DNA from 4 places in the Streptomyces sp. KM273126 genome. Region 3 is predicted to be linked to each of the others. Evidence: riboswitches for the same ligand, from Rfam matches in the RefSeq annotation. Region 3 holds a riboswitch; each other region holds the start of a gene.

Evidence for each region. Region 3 has a riboswitch for cyclic di-AMP ahead of E0500_RS24405 (M23 family metallopeptidase). Riboswitches for the same ligand answer to the same signal wherever they lie in the genome.
Region 1: linked by a shared signal. The riboswitch ahead of E0500_RS07600 (M23 family metallopeptidase) and the one ahead of E0500_RS24405 (M23 family metallopeptidase) in region 3 are both predicted to bind cyclic di-AMP.
Region 2: linked by a shared signal. The riboswitch ahead of E0500_RS12740 (LysM peptidoglycan-binding domain-containing protein) and the one ahead of E0500_RS24405 (M23 family metallopeptidase) in region 3 are both predicted to bind cyclic di-AMP.
Region 4: linked by a shared signal. The riboswitch ahead of E0500_RS04445 (transglycosylase family protein) and the one ahead of E0500_RS24405 (M23 family metallopeptidase) in region 3 are both predicted to bind cyclic di-AMP.

Annotation. Positions count from the first base shown of each region.
Region 1 covers NZ_SJXB02000001.1:1,734,726-1,739,902, reverse strand. The annotation lists gene E0500_RS07615 (dihydrofolate reductase family protein) at 1-615, opposite strand, end outside; gene E0500_RS07610 (MarR family winged helix-turn-helix transcriptional regulator) at 738-1,253, shown strand; gene ribA (GTP cyclohydrolase II) at 1,417-2,058, shown strand; cyclic di-AMP (ydaO/yuaA leader) riboswitch at 2,366-2,524, shown strand; gene E0500_RS07600 (M23 family metallopeptidase) at 2,536-3,570, shown strand; gene E0500_RS07595 (aldo/keto reductase) at 3,670-4,620, shown strand; gene E0500_RS07590 (PrsW family intramembrane metalloprotease) at 4,779-5,177, opposite strand, start outside.
Region 2 covers NZ_SJXB02000001.1:2,959,050-2,964,226, reverse strand. The annotation lists gene E0500_RS12745 (polyprenyl synthetase family protein) at 1-900, opposite strand, end outside; cyclic di-AMP (ydaO/yuaA leader) riboswitch at 1,832-2,028, shown strand; gene E0500_RS12740 (LysM peptidoglycan-binding domain-containing protein) at 2,034-2,891, shown strand; gene E0500_RS12735 (HAD family hydrolase) at 2,904-3,821, opposite strand; gene E0500_RS12730 (FAD-dependent oxidoreductase) at 4,139-5,177, opposite strand, start outside.
Region 3 covers NZ_SJXB02000001.1:5,720,407-5,725,583, forward strand. The annotation lists gene E0500_RS24395 (tyrosine-protein phosphatase) at 1-684, opposite strand, end outside; gene E0500_RS24400 (alpha-galactosidase) at 873-2,945, shown strand; cyclic di-AMP (ydaO/yuaA leader) riboswitch at 3,213-3,405, shown strand; gene E0500_RS24405 (M23 family metallopeptidase) at 3,410-4,414, shown strand; gene E0500_RS24410 (DUF6250 domain-containing protein) at 4,721-5,177, shown strand, end outside.
Region 4 covers NZ_SJXB02000001.1:1,057,738-1,062,914, reverse strand. The annotation lists gene E0500_RS04460 (cytochrome P450) at 1-1,024, opposite strand, end outside; gene E0500_RS04455 (hypothetical protein) at 1,021-1,224, opposite strand; gene E0500_RS04450 (transglycosylase family protein) at 1,515-2,543, shown strand; cyclic di-AMP (ydaO/yuaA leader) riboswitch at 2,748-2,944, shown strand; gene E0500_RS04445 (transglycosylase family protein) at 2,949-3,692, shown strand; gene eno (phosphopyruvate hydratase) at 4,015-5,177, shown strand, end outside.

The DNA of each region.
Region 1 (5,177 bases), 4.0 Mb from region 3:
CAGGCGGAGGCGGCTGGTCGGGCCGCCGGGGTACTCCCCCGCGCCGAACATCCGCGGGGCGTCCGACTGGCCCACGAACAGGGGTGCGACGGCCAGCTGGAGCTCGTCCGCGAGGCCCTCCCGGAGCAGCTGGGTGTGGACCTGGCCGCCGCCCTCGACCATGAGGCGCCGGACGCCCCGTACGCCCCCCAGGTGGTCGAGCACGGACCGCCACTCCAGCTCGGGGCCCACGGAGACCACGTCGGCCGGGAGGTCGAGGGCGCGCAGGCGTTCGGCGCCCTTGTCCGTCGTGTACGCCACCTTCTCGCCGCCGGTGTGCCAGAAGCGGGCCGTGGGGTCGAGGTCGCCGGACGCCGTGACGGTGACCTTCAGCGGGTACTCCGGGAGCCCGGCGGCGAGGCGCGCCGCGCGCCGCTCGGGTGAGTTCACCAGCAGCCGGGGGTTGTCGGTGCGCAGGGTGCCGGCGCCGACCAGGATCGCGTCACTGGCCGCCCGTACCTCGTCGACCCTGTCGAAGTCGTCCGGACCCGACAGCAGCAGCCGCTCGGGCCCGGTGTCGTCCAGGTAGCCGTCGAGGGAGACGGCGGCGGACAACAGGACGTAGGGCTGGGGCATGGGGGTCGCTCCCGTGGTCGTGACCGATCGGTCGGCGGGGTGTGTCGTGACCGGTGGGTGGCCTCGGGCGGCTGCCACGCGGGCACCTGGTTCAAGTTTTAAACAATAACTACACTGTCCGTATGACGACCCGCTGGCTCAGCCCCGAGGAACAGCGTGCCTGGCGCGCGTACATTGCCGCGTCGGCGCTTCTGGAGGACACGCTCGACCGTCAGCTCCAGCAGGAGGCGGGTCTGCCGCACCTGTACTACTCCGTGCTGGCCATGCTCTCCGAGGCGCCGGACCGGCGTCTGCGGATGACCGATCTCGCCGAGGTGCTGAAGATCACGCGCAGTCGGCTGACGTACGCCGTGGCCCGCCTGGAGAAGGACGGTGCGGTGCGGCGCGAGGACTGCGAGTGGGACAAGCGGGGGAGCGTCGCGGTGCTGACGGACGAGGGCATGGCCCTCCTGGAGCGTACGGCACCGGGGCACGTCGAGACGGTTCGCAGGGCGGTGTTCGACCACCTCGACCCGGGGCAGGTGGAGCAGTTGGAGCGGATCTGTACGGGCATCACGAAGGCGCTCCAGGGCGACGGCACTGAGGCGGTCACCCCTGACGACCTCCCGTGGCGCCGCCGCTCCTGTCCTTCGAGTTAGTCCATGGGGCCGGCTCCGCGATCTCGCCCGACCGGGGAATGCGTCGCCCCCATCAGGGTTGCTTGAAGTTTGAAGCAGGGTTATGGTCGTCCTCGTGAGGCGATTTGCTTCAAAACTGAATCAGATCCCCGACCTTGCACCCGCACCTGGCCCGGAGGCCCGCATGTCCGACCAGCCCACCGCCACCCCCCGCTCCCGCGTCCGGGTCCCGCTGCGCTTCCACGACGGATACGGCGTCGACGCCGAGCTGGTCACCTTCCACGGTCTGGCCGACGGGCGGGAGCACGTGGCCGTCGTCCTCGGCGAGCCCGCGCCCGGCGCCACCCCGCTGGTCCGCCTGCACTCGGAGTGCCTGACCGGCGACGTCTTCGGCTCGGCCCGCTGCGACTGCGGCCCGCAGCTGCGCGAGGCGGTGGAGCAGATCGCAGACCGCGGTGGGGTCCTCCTCTACCTCCGCCAGGAGGGCCGGGGCATCGGCCTCTACAACAAGCTCGACGCGTACGCCCTCCAGGACGAGGGTCTCGACACGTACGCCGCCAACACCGCCCTCGGCCTCCCTGAGGACGCCCGCGACTACACGGCCGCCGCGCAGATGCTCCAGGCCCTCGGTATCGACACCCTGGACCTGCTGTCCAACAATCCCGACAAGGCGCAGCAGCTCCGTGACCTCGGGGTCAAGGTCCGTACTCGCGTCCCCACCGGCGTCTTCACCACCGCCCACAATGTCCGCTATCTGCGGGCGAAGGTCCTCCAGACCCAGCACACGCTGCCCTTGGCGGACCTGGCGGAGCTCTCCGCGGGCTGACGGCCCAACTCCCGGCATTCGCCAGGGTGTCCACGAGGAAGCCCCGGCGATGACCGTTCACGACTTCCCCATATTCACGATCACCGAGCGTGTCCGAACAGCCTCACTCCGCATAACATCTGACATACCATCAGAACTCTTGTGACACCTGATACAGGGGTAGCTCGCCCTTATTCGGCCCCCCATGCCCCCTAAATCCCGCGCACGGGCGTGAACGATCATCCGGAACCGCTTGGAATACGGCCCGCACGTCTATTAACGTTCGATAACGCAGCGCGGTCGTCCCAGCCGTCACAAGAGGCGGCTCCGTGCGCACGCGCCGAATCCCGCAAGGGAACCGGGGAACCACCAACCCTGGGGTGAATCGCGCGGAAACCACCGTGGAAGCACGGCTGGTTTACGCGCGTAGGAGACCTTCCTGCTCCGAACCCGTCAGCTAACCCGGTAGGCGAGAAGGAAGGAAAGGAGTACGCCCACGTGGCGTCGAACCGGTCTGCGACCGAAGCTCCGTCCGTGCCGAACCGACACGGCGACAGCGACACCTTCGGGTATGGCGGCTACAACAGCCAGGACGAGGGCCCCTGGCAGGAGTGGAACCCCACCGCGGAGTCCATTCGTCCCCTTCGCGGCCGGCACCGCGTCGCCAAGCAGCGTGGCGGACTCGCCCGCAGCTCCACCGTTCTGGGCGTCGGTGTCATAGCCGCCGTCGGCGCGGGCGGCATGGCCTCCGCGCAGACCGGCAAGCCGCCGGTCTCCATCTCGATGCCCGACATGCCGAACGTCGGCTCGGTCTTCGACTCCGAGGACGAGCCCGAGAGCTCCCCCACCCCGCTGAGCAGCGCGGGCCTGAGCCTCACCGACGCCGAGCAGGGCGCCGACGACGCCGGTGAGGCGCTGCGCGCCCGCATCATGCAGCAGGCCGAGTCGCAGCAGGAAGCGGTCGACCGCGCCGCCGCTGCCGCCGCCGAGTCCGCCGCCGCGAAGAAGGCCGCCGAGGCCGCCGCCAAGGAGCGGGAGCAGGCCGAGGCCAAGGCCGCCGCCGAGAAGGCGAAGGCGGAGGAGGAGGCCAGGAAGAAGGCCGAGGCCGAGCGCCTCGCCCAGCTCGCCAAGCAGTTCACGCTGCCGACGTCCTCGTACACCATCAGCTCCAGCTTCGGTCAGTCCGGCGCCTACTGGTCCTCCGGCCAGCACACCGGCCTCGACTTCGCCGCCCCCACGGGCACCCTGCTCAAGGCCGTGGGCACCGGCACGATCACCCAGGCCGGCTGGGACGGTTCGTACGGCTACAAGACCGTGCTCACCCTCAACGACGGCACGGAGATCTGGTACGCCCACCAGTCCTCCATCGGCGTCAGCGTCGGCCAGAAGGTCGCGACCGGCGACGTCATCGGCCGCGTCGGCGCCACCGGCAACGTCACCGGCGCCCACCTCCACATGGAGGTCCACCCGGGCGGCAGCAGCTCGGGCATCGACCCGATGGCGTGGCTGCAGGGCAAGGGGCTCACCCCCTGAGGTCCTCCGGGAGCAGGTGAGGTGATCTCCTCCCGGATTCACAAACCCTCGTCCGGACGCGCGGAATGCGTGCGTCCGGCGAGGGCGTTGTTGTAAAGCATGACTTCTCTTCGCAAGCTTGGTTCATCCGACATCGAGGTCTTCCCGCTCTCCCTCGGCGGCAACGTCTTCGGCTGGACCGCCGACGAGGCACAGTCCTTCGCCGTACTCGACGCGTACACGGCCGCGGGCGGCAACTTCATCGACACCGCCGATTCCTACTCGGCCTGGATCGAGGGCAACCAGGGCGGCGAGTCCGAGACCGTCATCGGCAAGTGGGTCAAGGCGCGCGGCAACCGGTCCGACGTCGTGATCGCCACGAAGGTCAGCCAGCACCCCGACTACCAGGGCCTCACGGCCGCCAACATCAAGGCCGCCGCGGACGCCTCCCTGCGCCGTCTGGACACCGACTACATCGATCTCTACTACACCCACTTCGACAAGCCGGAAGTCCCGGTGGAGGAGATCGTCGGGGCGCTCGACGACCTGGTGAAGGCGGGCAAGGTCCGGGCCATCGCGGCCTCCAACATCTCGCCCGAGCGCCTCCAGGCCTCCCTCGACTTCTCCGACCGCGAGGGCCTCGCCCGGTACGTGGCGCTCCAGCCGCACTACAACCTGGTCTCCCGCTCCACGTACGAGGGCCCCCTGCAGGACGTCGCCGCCCGCGCCGGGCTCGCCGCCGTCCCGTACTTCTCCCTCGCCATGGGCTTCCTCACCGGCAAGTACCGCCCCGGCACGAGCGTGGACAGCGCTCGCGCCCAGGGCGCCGGCGCCTACCTGGAGAAGGAGCAGGGCGTACGGGTCCTCGCGGCCCTGGACGAGATCTCCGGGGCGCGCGGGGCGGAGATCGCCACAGTGGCCCTCGCCTGGCTCGCGGCCCAGCCGACGGTCGTCGCACCGATCGCCTCGGCGCGGACGGTGGAGCAGCTGCCGGCCCTGGTGGCGGTGGCGGAGCTGACCCTCACGGACGAGGAGCTGGCCAAGCTGACGGAGGCGTCGCAGGGGAGCTGACGCGGACGCGGTCCGCTTCCGTCGGTCCGTTCCCCGCGTTCCGCTTCCTGCGTTCCGCTTCCCGCGGTCCGCTCTCGGCACCGGCGCTCACCCCGACCGCCGGTGCCGTACCGTCCGAAGCCTCCTGACTACGCCGAACTACCCCGGACTACCCCGAACTACGTCTGATAGGGGTTGCAGGAGGGATACGGCGCCGCCGGGCCGTGCCCGTACGCCGACGCGTACTCGAACGCGGGCCCGTGCTCGTGCTCGTACTCGTGTCCATGCCCGTACCCATGCCCGTATCCGTGCCCGAACTCGTACGCGCTCCCGTATCCGTAGCCGTACCCGTACCCGTAGCCGTACGCGCTCCCGTGCACGGGCATCGGTGCCGTGGTCTGTGCCGCGTACGCCAGGGAGGGACGGGCGATCTCCCGTCGGCGCCACAGCTCGAAGAGCAACTCCCGCTCCCGTACGACGAAATCGGCGTTCGCCCGGCCCCGCCGCCCCCGGTGCCGCAGAAAGGCGAGCGAGGTCGCATACGCCTCGTACTCGGCGACCGACCGCGCCGCTTCCCG
Region 2 (5,177 bases), 2.8 Mb from region 3:
GTCCCGCCTCGCGGTCTCCAGCGCGGGGTGCTCCCGCAGCCGGGTCAGCGCCTCGGCGTGCCGCGCGTCATCGCTCAGGTCGGAGTCGAGCAGCTCGCACAGCGCGGCGTCCTCGGCGAGCCCGAGCCGCTCGGCCCGCTCCCGCAACCGCAGCACCGGCATCGTGGGGATGCCCTCACGCAGATCGGCGCCCGGCGTCTTGCCGGACTCGTCCGAGTCGGAGGCGATGTCCAGCACGTCGTCGGCCAGCTGGAACGCCACGCCCAGCCGCTCCCCGTACTGCGTCAGCACGTCCACGACCGTCTCGTCGGCGCCGGACATCAACGCACCGAACCGCCCGGACACGGCCACCAGCGACCCCGTCTTGCCGCCGAGGACGTCGAGGTAGTGCGCGATCGGGTCGCGCCCGTCCCGCGGCCCGGCGGTCTCCAGGATCTGCCCGGTGACCAGCCGTTCGAAGGCCTCGGCCTGGATGCGGACCGCCTCGGGCCCGAGGTCGGCCAGGATGTGCGAGGCACGCGCGAACAGGAAGTCGCCGGTCAGTACCGCGACGGAGTTCCCCCAGCGGGCGTTCGCGCTGGGCACGCTGCGGCGTACGTCGGCCTCGTCCATCACGTCGTCGTGGTACAGCGTGGCCAGGTGCGTCAGCTCGACCACCACGGCCGACGGGACGACCCCCGGGGCGTACGGGTCCCCGAACTGCGCGGCGAGCATCACGAGCAATGGCCGGAAACGCTTGCCACCCGCCCGCAGCAGATGCTGCGCGGCCTCCTGGATGAAGGGGACCTCGCTCTTGGTGGCTTCGAGCAACCCTTCCTCGACAGCCGCCAATCCCGCCTGGACATCGGCTTCCAGAGCCTGGTCCCGCACGCTCACCCCGAACGGCCCGACGACGGTCACGAGGGGTCTCCTGTCTGCTGATGTCTACTGACAGTCACACGGTCGGTCTCATGGTCGATGAACAGTTTGTCGATCTGTCGCTGCCATCACTCGTGTCAGCGTATCCGGTCACCATTCGATCACCACGGGCACCCACCGGCCCCCTGGCGGGACTTCGCTCGACCGAGAGGCGCCCCCGTCATCCGAGTCACTCCGGATTACATCCGGTATGCCCGCGATCAAGGGATGCATACCGATTCGACCCGAATCCCGAGTCGACGCCGCCACCCGAGGCCACCGAAAGCACCGGGACCGGCGAGACCTCCGAGATCACTCCGATGGGCCCGTCGGACTCGATCACCCGCACCCCCACACCGTCACCTCGACACGCGCGCCGACAGCCGGCACCGCTCTCACGCCGGAGCCACTCGAGGGCGGTCGACACGGCCCGCCCGCCGGGCGACCGCTACGGCAACGAGGCCCACCGCACGCAAGGTTCCGGCCACAGGCCCGAGGCCGGCCCCCACCTCCGCGCGACCTCCCCACTCTCCGCGCACTCCACGCCCGAAACACGGAGTTGACCCGCGGGTTCCCGAACACCGGGCGCACGGCTCGTACTTCACGCCCGCTACGGAACGGCAGGCCTCGAACAAGGGGCTGAAGCAGCACCCCGAACGACGAGCCAACCAACAGCCAACTTGTCCGAATTACCGCATTATCGGCGCTTCACCCGGTCCGTTCCGTGAATTGAGTCACGTGGACCCAGAATGCCCCCTCACCCCCACTCGCTCGACTCCTCCTTTGCAGAAAGCAAGTTGAGCGTTATCTTCCGGAAATTTCGAAGGCATCTCCCCCACAAATAGCTGATCAAGGGCGCTTTCAACACGCTTCCGGCCTTGTTCTCGACATGTGCTCTCGCATACGTTCACGGTCAATCCGGACGGAACGCCGAATCCTGCCACCGCCCGGATCCCCACTGACCAACCACTCACGAAGGCAGGAGCGGGGGACCCACGAAGATCGCCGGTCCTCACGAGAGACCGGCTCGGGGTGAAGCCGCGCACGGCACGCACGACGCGTCGCCATGCCTGGCCGGGCACCTTTCCGCCCGAACCCGACAGCTCACCTCGCAGGCGCCGGAGAGGAACAGCGTCATGGCCTCACGAGGCAAGCACCGTCGCCGCCGAACCAACAAGCTCACCCGAGGAGCCGTCATCGCCGGAACCGGCACCGCGGCCCTCGCCCTTCCCTTCCTGAGCGCGACCACCGCGAGCGCCGCGCAGCCGGCCAAGGCTCCCGCCGCCGCCCAGGCCGCCCCGCAGGCCGCGCCCCGGTCCGCGCAGTCCGCAGCCCAGGCCACGTCCCTCACGTATACCGTGACCAAGGGCGACACGCTCTTCCGCATCGCGGACAAGCACGAGGCCCAGGGCGGCTGGCGGAAGATCTACAAGGACAACCGCAAGGCCATCGGCGACAACCCGGACCTGATCCACCCGGGCCTCGGCCTGAAGCTCAAGACGACCAAGGCGAGCGCGGACAGCACGGTCAGCGCGGACAGCACGCAGAGCTCGCAGAGCACGGAGAGCAAGCCCAGCGAGCCGAGCACGACGGCCGACAACACGTCCACGACCGCCGCCGAGCAGTCCTCCGGGTCCGCCAACGACCCCACCCCGGCCTCCGACACGACGTACACGAACGACCTCGACGGGTGGATCCGCCAGGCGCTGGACGTCATGGCCAAGAACGGGATACCCGGGTCGTACGACGGCATCCACCGCAACATCATGCGCGAGTCGTCCGGCAACCCCCAGGCCATCAACAACTGGGACTCCAACGCCGCGAAGGGCACCCCCTCCAAGGGTCTCCTCCAGGTCATCGACCCGACCTTCGCCGCGTACCACGTGGCCGGCACGTCGGACGACCCGTACGACCCGGTCGCGAACATCGTGGCGGCCTGCAACTACGCCGCCGACCGCTACGGCTCGATCGACAACGTCAACGGACCGTACTGATCCGCCAGGCACCTACCGGCCGGGCCGAGCGGGCGATGAGCTCCGCCGGCCCGGCCCGCCCGGCGCCGGTACGGACACGGTTCCGGGCGTGGTTCCGGGCGCCGGATGCGCCGCGGCCCCGCCGCGCGGAAACAGCCGCTCCAGCACCACCGCGATGCCGTCCTCCTCGTTGGACAACGTCACCTCGTCGGCGACGGCCTTGAGTTCGGGGTGGGCGTTGGCCATGGCGACCCCGTGCGCGGCCCAGTCGAACATGGGGATGTCGTTCGGCATGTCCCCGAAAGCGATGGTGTCGGCCGGTCCCAGCCCGAGGTGCCGGGCGGCCAGGGCGAGGCCGGTCGCCTTGGTGATCCCGCATGGCTGGAGTTCGACGGTGCCGGGCCCCGACATGGTGACCGTCGCGAGGGAACCGACCGCTCCGCGGGCCACCGCCGCCAACTCGTCGTCGGACAGGGACGAATGACGCAGCAGCACCTTGCTGATGGGCTCGCACCACAGGTCGTCGCGCCGCTGGACCCGTACGGCGGGAAGAGTCGGATGCGGCATCAGATAGCCCGGCTCGATGAGGGTGAGCCCGTCCACACCGTCCTGGTCGACGGCCGCGTACACCTGCCCGACCTCGGCCTCGATCTTGCCGAGCGCGGTCGCGGCCAGCTCCCGGTCCAGGGTCACCGACCACAGCAGCCGGTCCGCGCCGGCGTCGTACAACTGCGCGCCCTGCCCGCACACCGCGAGCCCCTCGCTCCCGAGGTCCTCCAGCAGGGGGCGCACGCGGGGCGCGGGGCGTCCCGTCACCACCAGGTGCCGCGCGCCCCCGGCCACGGCTCGGGCCAGCGCCGCGCGCGACCTGTCGGAGAGCGTGTCGTCGCCGCGGAGCAGCGTTCCGTCCAGGTCGGTGGCGATCAGAGCGTATGCGGTGCGCGGGTTCATGATCAGAGAATACGGACCGCCGAGGCCCCCCTGTCCGGCGTGAACCGGACGACGTACGTTGACCGTTCGGACATCAGGGGGTCCCGCTCCGCCCGCACGGCGTCGCATGGCACGGGCCCGGGCCCGACGCCCCACCGATCGACGCGCCTCCCGCCGACGGCGTCACCCGAAAGTGACGAACGGGACGCCAGATCCGTGCCGCTCCGTCTCTCTCCCCTCAACAGACTCGCCGCTCCGTCTCTCTCCCCTCGGCAGGCCCGCCGCTCCGCCCGTCTCTCTCCCTCCGGCAGGTCCGCGCCCCACGGCGATCCGTCCCCTCACCCGTGGGCGGCCGCCAGATGCCTGGCCAGCCGGGGCGACGCGAACTCCGTCCCGCACACGAACCGCATCACCGGCCCGTACGACGCCGCCGACGGCAGCCCCGTGAAGTACAGCCCCGGCACGGACGCCCGGTATCCGGCGCCCAGCTTCGGCGTCCCCTGGCTCACCACCAGCTCCGTACGCAGCTCGTGCGCGAGGAAGTCCATCGCGGCGATGTCCACGCGATAGCCGGTCGCCGCGATCACATGGTCGGCCGACAGCTCCTCCGTACGGCCCCCGTGCGTGCGGACCGCCAGCAGCGGGCGCCCGCCGATGACACCGGCACGGACGACCCCCGAGATCTCGCGCACGCCCACCGTGCCCTCGAAGCGCTCGCGCAGCCACCACGCGCCCAGCGGTCCGAGGACGCGGCGGACCAGGTAGTGGCGGGCCTCGGCGGGGAGGTAACGGTAGGGGTGCGGGTAGTAGCTGAGGGCCCACAGCGACCAGGCACGCCCGAAGGGCGACTCCGGGCGGAGCCTGGGCTGGTCCCAGGGCGGTGCCCCGAACGCCACCTTGCCGTGTCCGCGTGAGACCACCCGTACGCGCGCCCCGGCCTCCGCGGCCAGCGCCGCCGTCTCCAGGGCGGACTGTCCCGCGCCGACGACGAGGAGTTCCTTGCCGGCGAACCGGCTCAGGTCGTGGTGCTGCGCGCTGTGCGAAACGGGTCCCGTGGGGCTGGGCCCGTCGGTGGCCGCTCCCCTGAGCTCGGGCGGGAGATGGGCGAGACCGGAGAGCCCGGTCGCCACGACGACGGCCCGCGCCGTGAACGCCTCACCGGAGTCCAGCTTGAGTTCGAAGCCCCTGCCGTCCCCGCGCCGGTCCACGGACACGACGCGCACCCGCTCCAGATCGGGCACCAGATTCTGCTGGAACCACTCCCCGTAGGCGACGAAGGTCTCGACCGGGATGATGTCCTCGTCCGTGACCAGTCGCGGAATGTCCGCCGCGTCGCAGTAGTCGACGAGGGTGTGCCCGCGCTGCGGCGCGTCGATG
Region 3 (5,177 bases):
CTGAAGGTACTCGGCCCGCGCGTCGAACAGCGGGTTGAGCAGCTCCATGACCTCGGGGGAGTAGGCACTGGCCGACTTCTCGCTGCGGTGCACCTTGTAACGGCGGTGGGTGGCGGCCGACTCCAGGTAGTCCGCCACGATGGCGTCGCGCTCCACGCCGAGCGCGAGGAGTGTCACCGCTATCGACAGACCCGCGCGGTCCTTGCCGGCCGCGCAGTGCATCAGGGCGGGCACGCTGTCCTCGGCCAGCGCGTGCAGCACCTGGGAGTGCTCGGCCGTGCGGTGCCGGATGATCGTGCGGTACGAGCCGATCATGCGGCCTTCCGCCTTGCCGTCCGCGAGCAGGTCACGCAGCTGGTCCAGGTCGCCGTCGCGGACCATCGTCCAGAACTCGGCGCCGTCCGCCGGGTCCGTCAGCGGCAGGTTGACGTTCCGCACGCCCGGCAGGTCGATGTCCGGGCCCTCCAGCTTCTGGTCGGCCGCGTTGCGGAAGTCGAAGATCGTGTGCAGCTCCAGGGAGGACAGAAACGCTGCGTCCTCGTCGGTCGCGTGCGCGAGGTGGCCGCTGCGGAACAGCCGCCCGTGGGTCACACGCCGGCCGTCCACGGTGGGCAGGCCCCCCACGTCACGGAAATTCCGTACTCCGGTCAGCTCCGGCTCGGTCGACGGGACCTGCTGCGTCACGGGGGCTCCTCCCATCCGGCCGTCGGCGATGCCCGGTTCCGCACACCGACGTTGCGCCCTCGACGATACGACATGGCTTCGTGGGCCACGGAGTTGTCCACAGGTGTCCACGGGCGTTTGCCATGAGCCCCGGCGGACTTGATGATGTCGGGGCCTGATCGCACCTGTTCGAATATGTTGGAGGCTTGATGCTGGAGATCGGCGGAGACGGTCGTACGTGGCTGCTCTCAGGACCCACGAGCAGCTACGCGCTGTCGCTCACCGAGGACGACACCCTCCTGCACCTCCACTGGGGTCCGAGGATCGGGCTCGCCGACGCCGAGGACCTCGCGGCCCGGCCGCTGCCCCCGTACCGGGGCTTCGAGTCCCAGCTCGACGGACTTGAGGAGTATCCGGTCGAGGGCGGGCCCCGCTTCGTACGGCCCGCCCTGTCCGTCCGCACCGACGAGGTCCGCGGCACCGAGTGGACCTTCCACGTGTACGAGATCGAGGACGACGAGCTGCGGCTGCGCTTCACCGACAACGGGCTCGGCATCACGCTGCACTACCGGATGCGCCACGATGTCGTCGAGCGCTGGGTGACCCTCACCAACGAAGGCCCCGCCCTGGAGGTGCTGCGCGCCGACTCAGCGACCTGGACGCTGCCGTTGCGCGAGGGGTGGCGGCTGTCCCAGGTGCACGGACGGTGGGCCGCCGAGTCCCGGCTCGTCAGCACGGACCTCACCTACGGTGAGCACGTCATCGGCAGCCGGCGCGGCCACACCGGGCACCAGCACCTGCCGTGGGTCGCGCTCGACGCCGAGGGGACGACCGAGGAGCGCGGCGAGGTCTACGGATGCGCGCTCGCCTGGTCGGGCACCTGGCGCATCTGCGTGGCCCAACTCCCCGACGCGCGCGTGCAGATCACCGGCGGCATCGGCTACGACGACTCGGGCCTGATGCGCCTGGAGGCGGGCGAGTCGTACACGACCCCCGTCTTCGCGGGGCTGTGGAGCGACGGCGGCTTCGGTGGGGCGAGCCGGGCCTGGCACGCTTACCAGCGCGCGTACGTCATCCCGGGTGCGGAGCAGGACCGGCCGGTGCTCTACAACTCCTGGGAGGCGACGGAGTTCGACATCACCGAGGACCAGCAGCGCGAGCTGGCGCGGCGGGCTGCGGGCATGGGGGTCGAGCTGTTCGTGGTCGACGACGGCTGGTTCGGGAAGCGGACCAGCGACCGGGCGGGGCTCGGCGACTGGACGCCCAACCCAGACCGCTTCCCGGCCGGGCTGAAGCCGCTCGCCGAGGACGTGCGCGCGCTCGGCATGCAGTTCGGCATCTGGGTCGAGCCCGAGATGGTCAACGCGGACAGTGATCTGTACCGGGCACACCCGGAATGGGTGCAGTTCCAGCCGGGCCGAAAGCGGACGGAGTTCCGCAATCAGCTCGTACTGAACCTCGCTCGCGAGGATGTCCAGGAGTACCTCTGGGAGAAACTGGACGACCTGCTCTCCAGCGCGCCCATCGACTATGTGAAGTGGGACTTCAACCGCTGCTTCACCGACGCCGGCTGGCCCGGTGAGCCCTACCCGCAGAAGCTGTGGGTCGAGCACGTGCACGCCTTCTACAACCTGCTCGACCGGCTGCGGGCCGCGCACCCGGGCGTCGCCTTCGAGTCCTGCTCGGGCGGTGGCGGACGGATCGACCTCGGAGTCATGGCGCGGACGGACCAGGTGTGGACCTCCGACAACACCGACCCGCTGGACCGGCTCGCCATCCAGCACGGCTTCAGCCAGATCCACCCGGCGCGGGTGATGGCCGCCTGGGTCACGGACAGCCCGAACACCCAGCTCAATGGGCGGGTCAGCTCCATGGGCTTCCGGTTCGTGAGCGCCATGGCGGGTGTGCTCGGCGTCGGCGGCGACCTTACGAAGTGGAGCGAAGGGGAGCTCGTCGAGGCGCGCGAGTGGGTCGAGCTCTACAAGGAGATCCGTCCCGTCGTGCAGCGCGGCGACCTCTACCGGCTGCGGCCGCCGGTCGGCGGGCTGAGCGCGGTGCAGTACGCCCTCGGTGACGAGGTGGTCGTCCTCGCCTGGCTTCAGGCTCAGCATCACGGTGAGCCCCCGGTCCCGCTCCGGCTGCGGGGCCTCGACCCGACACAAGCGTATGAATGCCGCGAATCGGGCGAAGTTCACCGAGGTGCGGTGCTGCTGCATCACGGGCTGTCCACGGGGCTGCGCGGTGACTTCGATGCGAAGGTTATCCGGCTGCGCCGCATCTGAGAGCTATGTCCGAAATGCAGCGTTGAGTCCAAGTGGCCCTGGAATAAAGCGCGGTGAGTCGAAGATGCGTGACCAGCGTCATATGTGTGACGCTGCGTCGCCGTCATGCTCATGTAATGCTGGTGCGTTTTCAGGGCCGTTAGGGAAGGTTGGAGATCGCTAATTGACGGAGCGTGACGGCGAATTCTTGAAAGGGATCATTAGGGAGACGCACGGAAACTCCCGATGGTTGTCCAGATGCCTGTAAGTCGCTTACGTTCCCCTCAATCCGGACGGACGCCGAATCCTGCCGCCGCCCGGAACCGCGAACTCACCCGTGCATGGCAGGAGCGGGGGACCCACAGGCAGTACCGCCTGTTCCGGTCTCCGGAACAGGCTTGGGGTCAAGCCGTGCACGAGTACGGCCGGGCATCTCCAGCCCGCACCCGACAGCTCACCTCGTAGGCGCCGGAGAGGAATTCGTCATGCCCGCGAGGGGTAAACACCGTCGCCCGAAGTCCCTGCGTTTCACCCGCTCGATAGCCGTCGCCGGAACCGGTGGCGCCGCACTCGCGCTTCCGCTGATCGGCGCCACTGGAGCCCATGCCGCGACCGCGGGCTCCGTTTCCCAGAAGGCGACGTCGGTTTCCCCGAAGGCCGTCACCGAGAAGAGCGAAAAGGCCGCCGCGGAGCAGGGCGAGAAGTCGGCCGCCACCAAGAAGACCGCGAAGCGGGTCTATTCGGTGCGGCCCGGAGACTACCTATCCAGGATCGCCGAGCAGCACCACGTCGCCGGTGGCTGGAAGAAGATCTACGCGGACAACCGCGAGGCCGTCGGCTCCGACCCGTCGCTCATCCATCCGGGCCTGAAGCTCACGCTCGGCGGAAAGGCCCCGTCGGGCGACAGCACGTCGGGCGGCGGCGGCAAGGCGACGGACGAGACAGCTTCCCCGGACAAGACCGCATCCTTGGAGCAGACCGGGCCGGAGAAAACTGAGCCGAAGGCCGAGTCGAAGCAGACCGAGACGCCTGGGAACGAGCCGACCTCCACGTCGGTCACGCCGAGCGCGGAGACCAGTGGCTCCGGCTTCATGCTCCCCGTCGAGGGCGCCTCCGTCGGCACCGCTTACAAGACCGCGGGCAGTATGTGGTCCAGCGGGTACCACACCGGCGTCGACTTCGTGGTCCCGACCGGCACCAGCCTCAAGGCCGTGGGTGCGGGCACGGTCGTCACCGCGGGCTGGGGCGGCGCGTACGGCAACCAGGTCGTCATCCAGCTCGACGACGGCCACTACGCGCAGTACGGCCACCTCTCCTCGCTCTCCGTCTCGGCGGGCCAGAGCGTGAGCGAGGGCCAGGAGATCGGCCTCTCCGGCGCGACCGGTAACGTCACCGGTCCGCACCTGCACTTCGAGATCCGCACGGGTCCGGACTACGGCTCGGACATCGACCCGGTCGCGTACCTGCGCTCGAAGGGCGTCAGTCTCTGACCCGTCCGCAGCTCCGCCGACCGCATCCGAAGGCCGGACCTCATGATCCCCGGGGTCCGGCCTTCGGCGTGTCCGGGCGGCTGTGAGTGGTGGGGTGCGAGCGAGTCGGCCGTGAGCGGTGGGGCGACGTCGTTCGGAAGTGCTTCGTGATCTTCGTGGTCAGCACAGTGCGGTCATGTGGCATGGCCGGTCGTCGTATCGACAGTGGGGCGGAAGTGACGACACAGTGGTCTTCAGCAAGCGCTTTCCACAGCTGTAGACCACACCACGCCACACTGCGCCCGTACACCGCCACGAAGGAGCGTCATGATCACTCGCAGAGCCTTCGGAGCCCTCGCCGCCGGTGCCGCTCTCGCGGCGCTGGCACCGGTGCCGACGGCGAGCGCCACGCCCCACGGCCGTCGCGGACGGCTGATCGCGGCGGACGACTTCCGGCACGGACTCCGCCAGTGGGCCACCGAGCTGCAGGACGGCGGCACCGTCACGGCCGCGGGCGGCGTCCTGGAGATCGACGTGTCGAGCGGTGCCACGGTCTGGTTCCGGAAGCGGTTCGAGGGCCCGTACGTCATCGAGTACACAGCCACGCCCGTCTCCGCGGGCGGCGCCAACGACCGGGTGTCCGACCTCAACAACTTCTGGAACGCCGTCGACGTACGGTCGCCCGACGACATCTTCGCCACCGAGCGGGGCGGAGCGCTCGCGGAGTACGACCGCCTCAAGACCTATTACGCGGGCTACGGCGCCAACACCAACACCACGACAC
Region 4 (5,177 bases), 4.7 Mb from region 3:
AGAGGTCGAGCCGGTCCGGCTCGGCGAACCGTGCGGGGTCGCGGTCCGCGGCGGCGAGGACCACCAGTACCGGGTCGCCGGTGGCGATGGCCTGCCCGCCGATGGTGAGGGGTTCGGTGGCGAAGCGCCAGGTGGCCAGTTCGACGGGGCCGTCGTAGCGGAGCAGCTCCTCGATGCCGGTGTCGAGGAGTCCGGTTTCGCCGCGCTCGATCGACCCCTGGAGCCGGGCACGTTGCTCGGGGTTGCGCAGCAGCGCGTACGTGCCGTTGCCGATGAGGTTGATGGTGGTCTCGAAACCGGCGAACAGAAGCACGAAGCACATCGCGGCCGCTTCGTTCTCGGTGAGGTGTTCCCCGTGATCGGAGGCGCGGATGAGGTCGGAGATCAGGTCGTCGCCGAGGTGGCTGCGCTTGCGATGGATGAGTTCGGCCAGATAGCCGCGGATCTTCTTGACGGAGCGGGCGACACCGCCGCGCGGCCCTCCTCCGTGCCGGATCATCATCCCCGCCCAGTCACGGAAGTCGTCCTGATCCTCGCGCGGGACGCCGAGCAGATCGCAGATCGCGTAGATGGGGAGAGGGAAGGCGAAGTCGTGGATGAGGTCGGCCTCGCCCTGTGGCGCGAATCGGTCGATGAGACCGTCTGCCAACTCCTGTACGCGAGGCGCGAATTCGACCACTCGACGGGGGGTGAAGGCCTTGGAGACGAGGCGGCGCAGCCGAGTGTGGTCCGGCGGGTCGATGTTCAGCAGATGCGCCATGAGATTGGCGTTGCGCTCCCCGGGTATGCCGGTCCTGCTCTTGCCCTGTGCGTCCTCGGCGTGATGCTCGGGGTTCTTCGACAGCCTGCCGTCCGCGAGGGCCTGACGCGCATCGGCGTAGCGAGTCACCAGCCATGCCTCGACCCCGCTCGGCAGTTTCGTCCAGTGCACGGGGGAGTGCTCGCGCAGCCACGCGTAGGCCGGGTACGGGTCGGTGGCGAACTCCCAGGTGAAGAGTTCGGGGGCGGTGTTCGGGGCGTTCACACGATGACCGTATAGGGAGCCGGTTCCTGCACGCGCTGCTGAACTGCGGGGTACCGGCCGGCATCGTTCAAGGCGAGCACATGGTTCAAGACGCGCACGTGCTTCAAGACGCGCACGTGGTTCAAGAGGAGTTTCGGCCCGTTTCGCTGAACCACCTGAACCACCTGAACCACCTGAACCACCTGAACCACCTGAACCACCTGAACCACCTGAACCACCGCGGAAGCGGCACGCAGGCACGGGCGTCAGCCACGTGTCCTGCCCCCTGTCCTTCCCCTCCTCCTGCCCCCTGTTCCGTCCCTCACCGAGGTCACCGCGCGGATCACGTCGGAACCTGTCGCGATGACACACCCGAAACACTGTGATCTTCACGTGATCTGCGCGGCATGAACTTGTGACAAGCCGAAGACTGCCGATACGTTCACCGAGCAGCGTGACGCCCCGCACCACCCGTCGCGCCGGTCACCTCTGTCTCGCGAAAGGTCCCCCCATGCTCTCCGGGAACGGTCGTCACCGGCGCCCCCGTCAGGCTCCGGCTCTTCTCGTCGCGGCTGGCGTGACCGGCTCCGCCATCGCCATCCCGCTCCTCGGTGCCACGGGGGCCAGTGCCGCCGACAACACCGTGTGGGACAGCGTGGCCGAGTGCGAGAGCGGCGGCTCCTGGAGCGCCGACACGGGCAACGGGCGCTTCGGTGGCCTGCAGTTGACCCAGGACGACTGGGAGGAGTACGGCGGCCTCGACTACGCCGTCAGCCCCGATCTGGCGAGCCGTTCCCAGCAGATCGCCGTCGCCCAGAAGATCCTGGAGGACCAGGGTGTCGGTGCGTGGCGTGCCTGCGGGCTGCTCCACGGGCTCACCGAGGAGTCCGGCTCGGTCGCCATCGACACCGGCGTGGCCGGCGACTCGTCCTCCGACGGATCGGGATCATCCGGTTCCTCCGGATTGTCCAAGTCGCCCAAGGCGGCAGAGTCATCCGACTCGTCTGACTCATCCGACTCTCCCGGTTCACCGGGCTCGTCGTCCGAATCCTCCCCGGATCCTTCGTCGTCGCCGTCTGCGTCCGCCTCGGCGGACAGTTCCGCGAAGCCCGGCACGCCCGCCGGTTCCGACGCCAGTGCTTCACAGTCGCCCGACAGCTCACCCATAGAAGACCCGGCGGGCGACGACTCGGACAAGTTGGAGCAAAAGGTGGGCTCTTGGAGTCTCGTCGACACGGGCGCGGTCGACTCCGGCTCGGTCGAAGCCGGGGCAGCCGACACCGGAACGGGCGGAGCCGGCGCGGGCGGTGCCGGCCGTCACCGCGGTGCCAGTGCCGACGAGGCCGCGGTCGACAGCGTCAAAGCCTCCTCCGGCCGCCACGCGTACACCGTCCGGGTCGGCGACACCCTCGCGTCCATCGCCGACTCCCTTGACCTCGACGGCGGATGGCGTGCCCTGTACGACGCGAACAGGCAGGCCATCGGCGCCGACGCGGACAACATCGTCCCCGGTCGGACCCTGGAGCTCCCTGCCGAATAGGCCGAATAGGGCGCGGAATAGCGGAAGTTCACGTACCGGTTCGCCACTGAATGTCCGATTTAAACGCAGTGAGAGATAGATCTCAGAAGCCCTGATCGTCTTTGAAATTCCGCGAATCGCGGGTCTACGGTCAAGACCGCTCGCCACCGCGGGCCCCGGCTGCCGCAACGCCGAATCCTGCCAGTGGCCGCCCGGGAACAGTCGTCGCGTCAAGCGCCGCAGGCAGGAGCGGGGGACCCAAGGTAGGCGCCGGGCCCGGGAGTTGGGAGACGACCGGGGACGGCTTGGGGCGAAGCCGTGCGGAAGCGGCAGCGGAAGTCATCCGCAGCCAACCGTGCGGCCGGGCAACTCATCCGGCCCGAACCCGACAGCTCACCTCGCAGGCGTCGGTGAGGGGATCACTCCATGCTGTCTTCGTGCAAGGGCAAGCACCGTCGTCCGTCCAAGGCCAGCCGCATCGCCGCGTTCGCCGGCGTCACCGGCGCCGCCATAGCCGCCCCGCTGCTCGCGACCGGCACCGCCTCCGCCGCCACCGGCTCCGAGTGGGACGCCGTCGCCCAGTGCGAGTCCGGCGGCAACTGGTCCATCAACACCGGCAACGGCTACTACGGCGGTCTGCAGTTCTCCGCCTCCACCTGGGCCGCGTACGGCGGTACGAAGTACGCCGCCAGCGCCGACCAGGCCAGCAAGGCCCAGCAGATCGAGATCGCCGAGAAGGTCCTCGCGAGCCAGGGCAAGGGCGCCTGGCCGACCTGCGGCACGGGCCTGTCCAGCGCCGCGTACGACGGCGGCGGCGCCTCCTCGGACTCCGGCTCCTCCTCGAACTCGGGCTCCACCTCGGGCTCCGGCTCGTCCTCCGGCTCGGGCTCGTCCTCGAACTCCGGCTCCGCCGAGCAGAGCACCAAGAGCTCCGGCGGCCAGGAGCAGCGCGCCTCGCGTTCCTCGGAGCGGGTCACCGTCGAGACCCCGACCGGTAAGAAGGTCAAGAAGGGTGACGGCGAGTACAAGGTCGTCAAGGGTGACACCCTCAGCGGCATCGCCGAGAAGAAGAAGGTCAAGGGTGGCTGGCAGAAGCTCTTCAAGCTGAACAAGGACATCATCGACGAGGCCGACCTCATCTACCCCGGCCAGCAGCTGCACCTGCGCTGAGAACAGGCGCGTTCACGGCTGAACCGCGGCGCCCTCACATCCGTGTCCACCATGGTGGAGGCCTCGTGAGGGCCCCCGTCCCCACGGGCTCCCCGCCCCGGTGCGTGTTCCCCCGTACGCACCGGGGCGGGGTTTTTCGTGCCCACGTGCGCACCAGGGCGGCGTCTTTTGTGCCCCCTGTTTTGTTCAGTTCAGGAACAATTTACTCTCGGTTTGGTCCACCGGGTGGGCGGGAGACTGGCTGACCGCCCGGAGCCGGTTAGGCTCATCCCGCAGGGCTACCACGGCCCGCGTAACGCGTCACATCCAGAAGGAGATGCTCGTGCCGTCCATCGACGTCGTCGTAGCCCGGGAAATCCTGGACTCCCGAGGCAACCCCACGGTCGAGGTCGAGGTCGGCCTCGACGACGGCAGCACCGGTCGTGCCGCCGTCCCGTCCGGCGCCTCCACGGGCGCCTTCGAGGCCATCGAGCTCCGCGACGGCGACTCGAACCGCTACCTCGGCAAGGGCGTCGAGAAGGCCGTCCTGGCCGTGATCGAGCAGATCGGTCCGGAGCTGGTCGGCTACGACGCCACCGAGCAGCGCCTGATCGACCAGGCGATGTTCGACCTGGACGCCACCGACAACAAGGGCTCGCTCGGCGCCAACGCCATCCTCGGCGTCTCCCTCGCCGTCGCCCACGCCGCCTCCGAGGCGTCCGACCTGCCCCTCTTCCGTTACCTGGGCGGTCCGAACGCGCACCTGCTGCCGGTGCCGATGATGAACATCCTGAACGGCGGCTCGCACGCCGACTCCAACGTGGACATCCAGGAGTTCATGATCGCCCCCATCGGTGCGGAGACCTTCTCCGAGGCCCTGCGCTGGGGCGCCGAGATCTACCACACCCTGAAGAAGGTCCTGAAGAGCAAGGGCCTGGCCACCGGCCTCGGCGACGAGGGCGGCTTCGCCCCGAACCTCGGCTCCAACCGCGAGGCCCTCGACCTCATCCTTGAGGCGATCAAGGAGGCCGGCTACACCCCCGGCGAGCAGATCGCCCTCGCGCTCGACGTCGCCGCCTCCGAGTTCTACAAGGACGGCTCCTACGTCTTCGAGGGCAAGACGCGCTCCGCCGCCGAGATGACGGACTACTACGCGGAGCTGGTCGAGGCCTACCCGCTGGTCTCCATCGAGGACCCGCTGTTCGAGGACGACTGGGACGGCTGGAAGACCATCACCGACAAGCTCGGTGACAAGGTCCAGCTCGTCGGCGACGACCTGTTCGTCACCAACCCCGAGCGCCTGGCCCGCGGTATCGACGAGGGCGCGGCCAACGCCCTGCTGGTGAAGGTGAACCAGATCGGCTCGCTCACCGAGACCCTGGACGCCGTCGAGATGGCCCAGCGCAACGGCTTCAAGTGCATGATGTCCCACCGCTCCGGTGAGACGGAGGACGTCACCATCGCCGATCTGGCCGTCGCCACCAACTGCGGCCAGATCAAGACCGG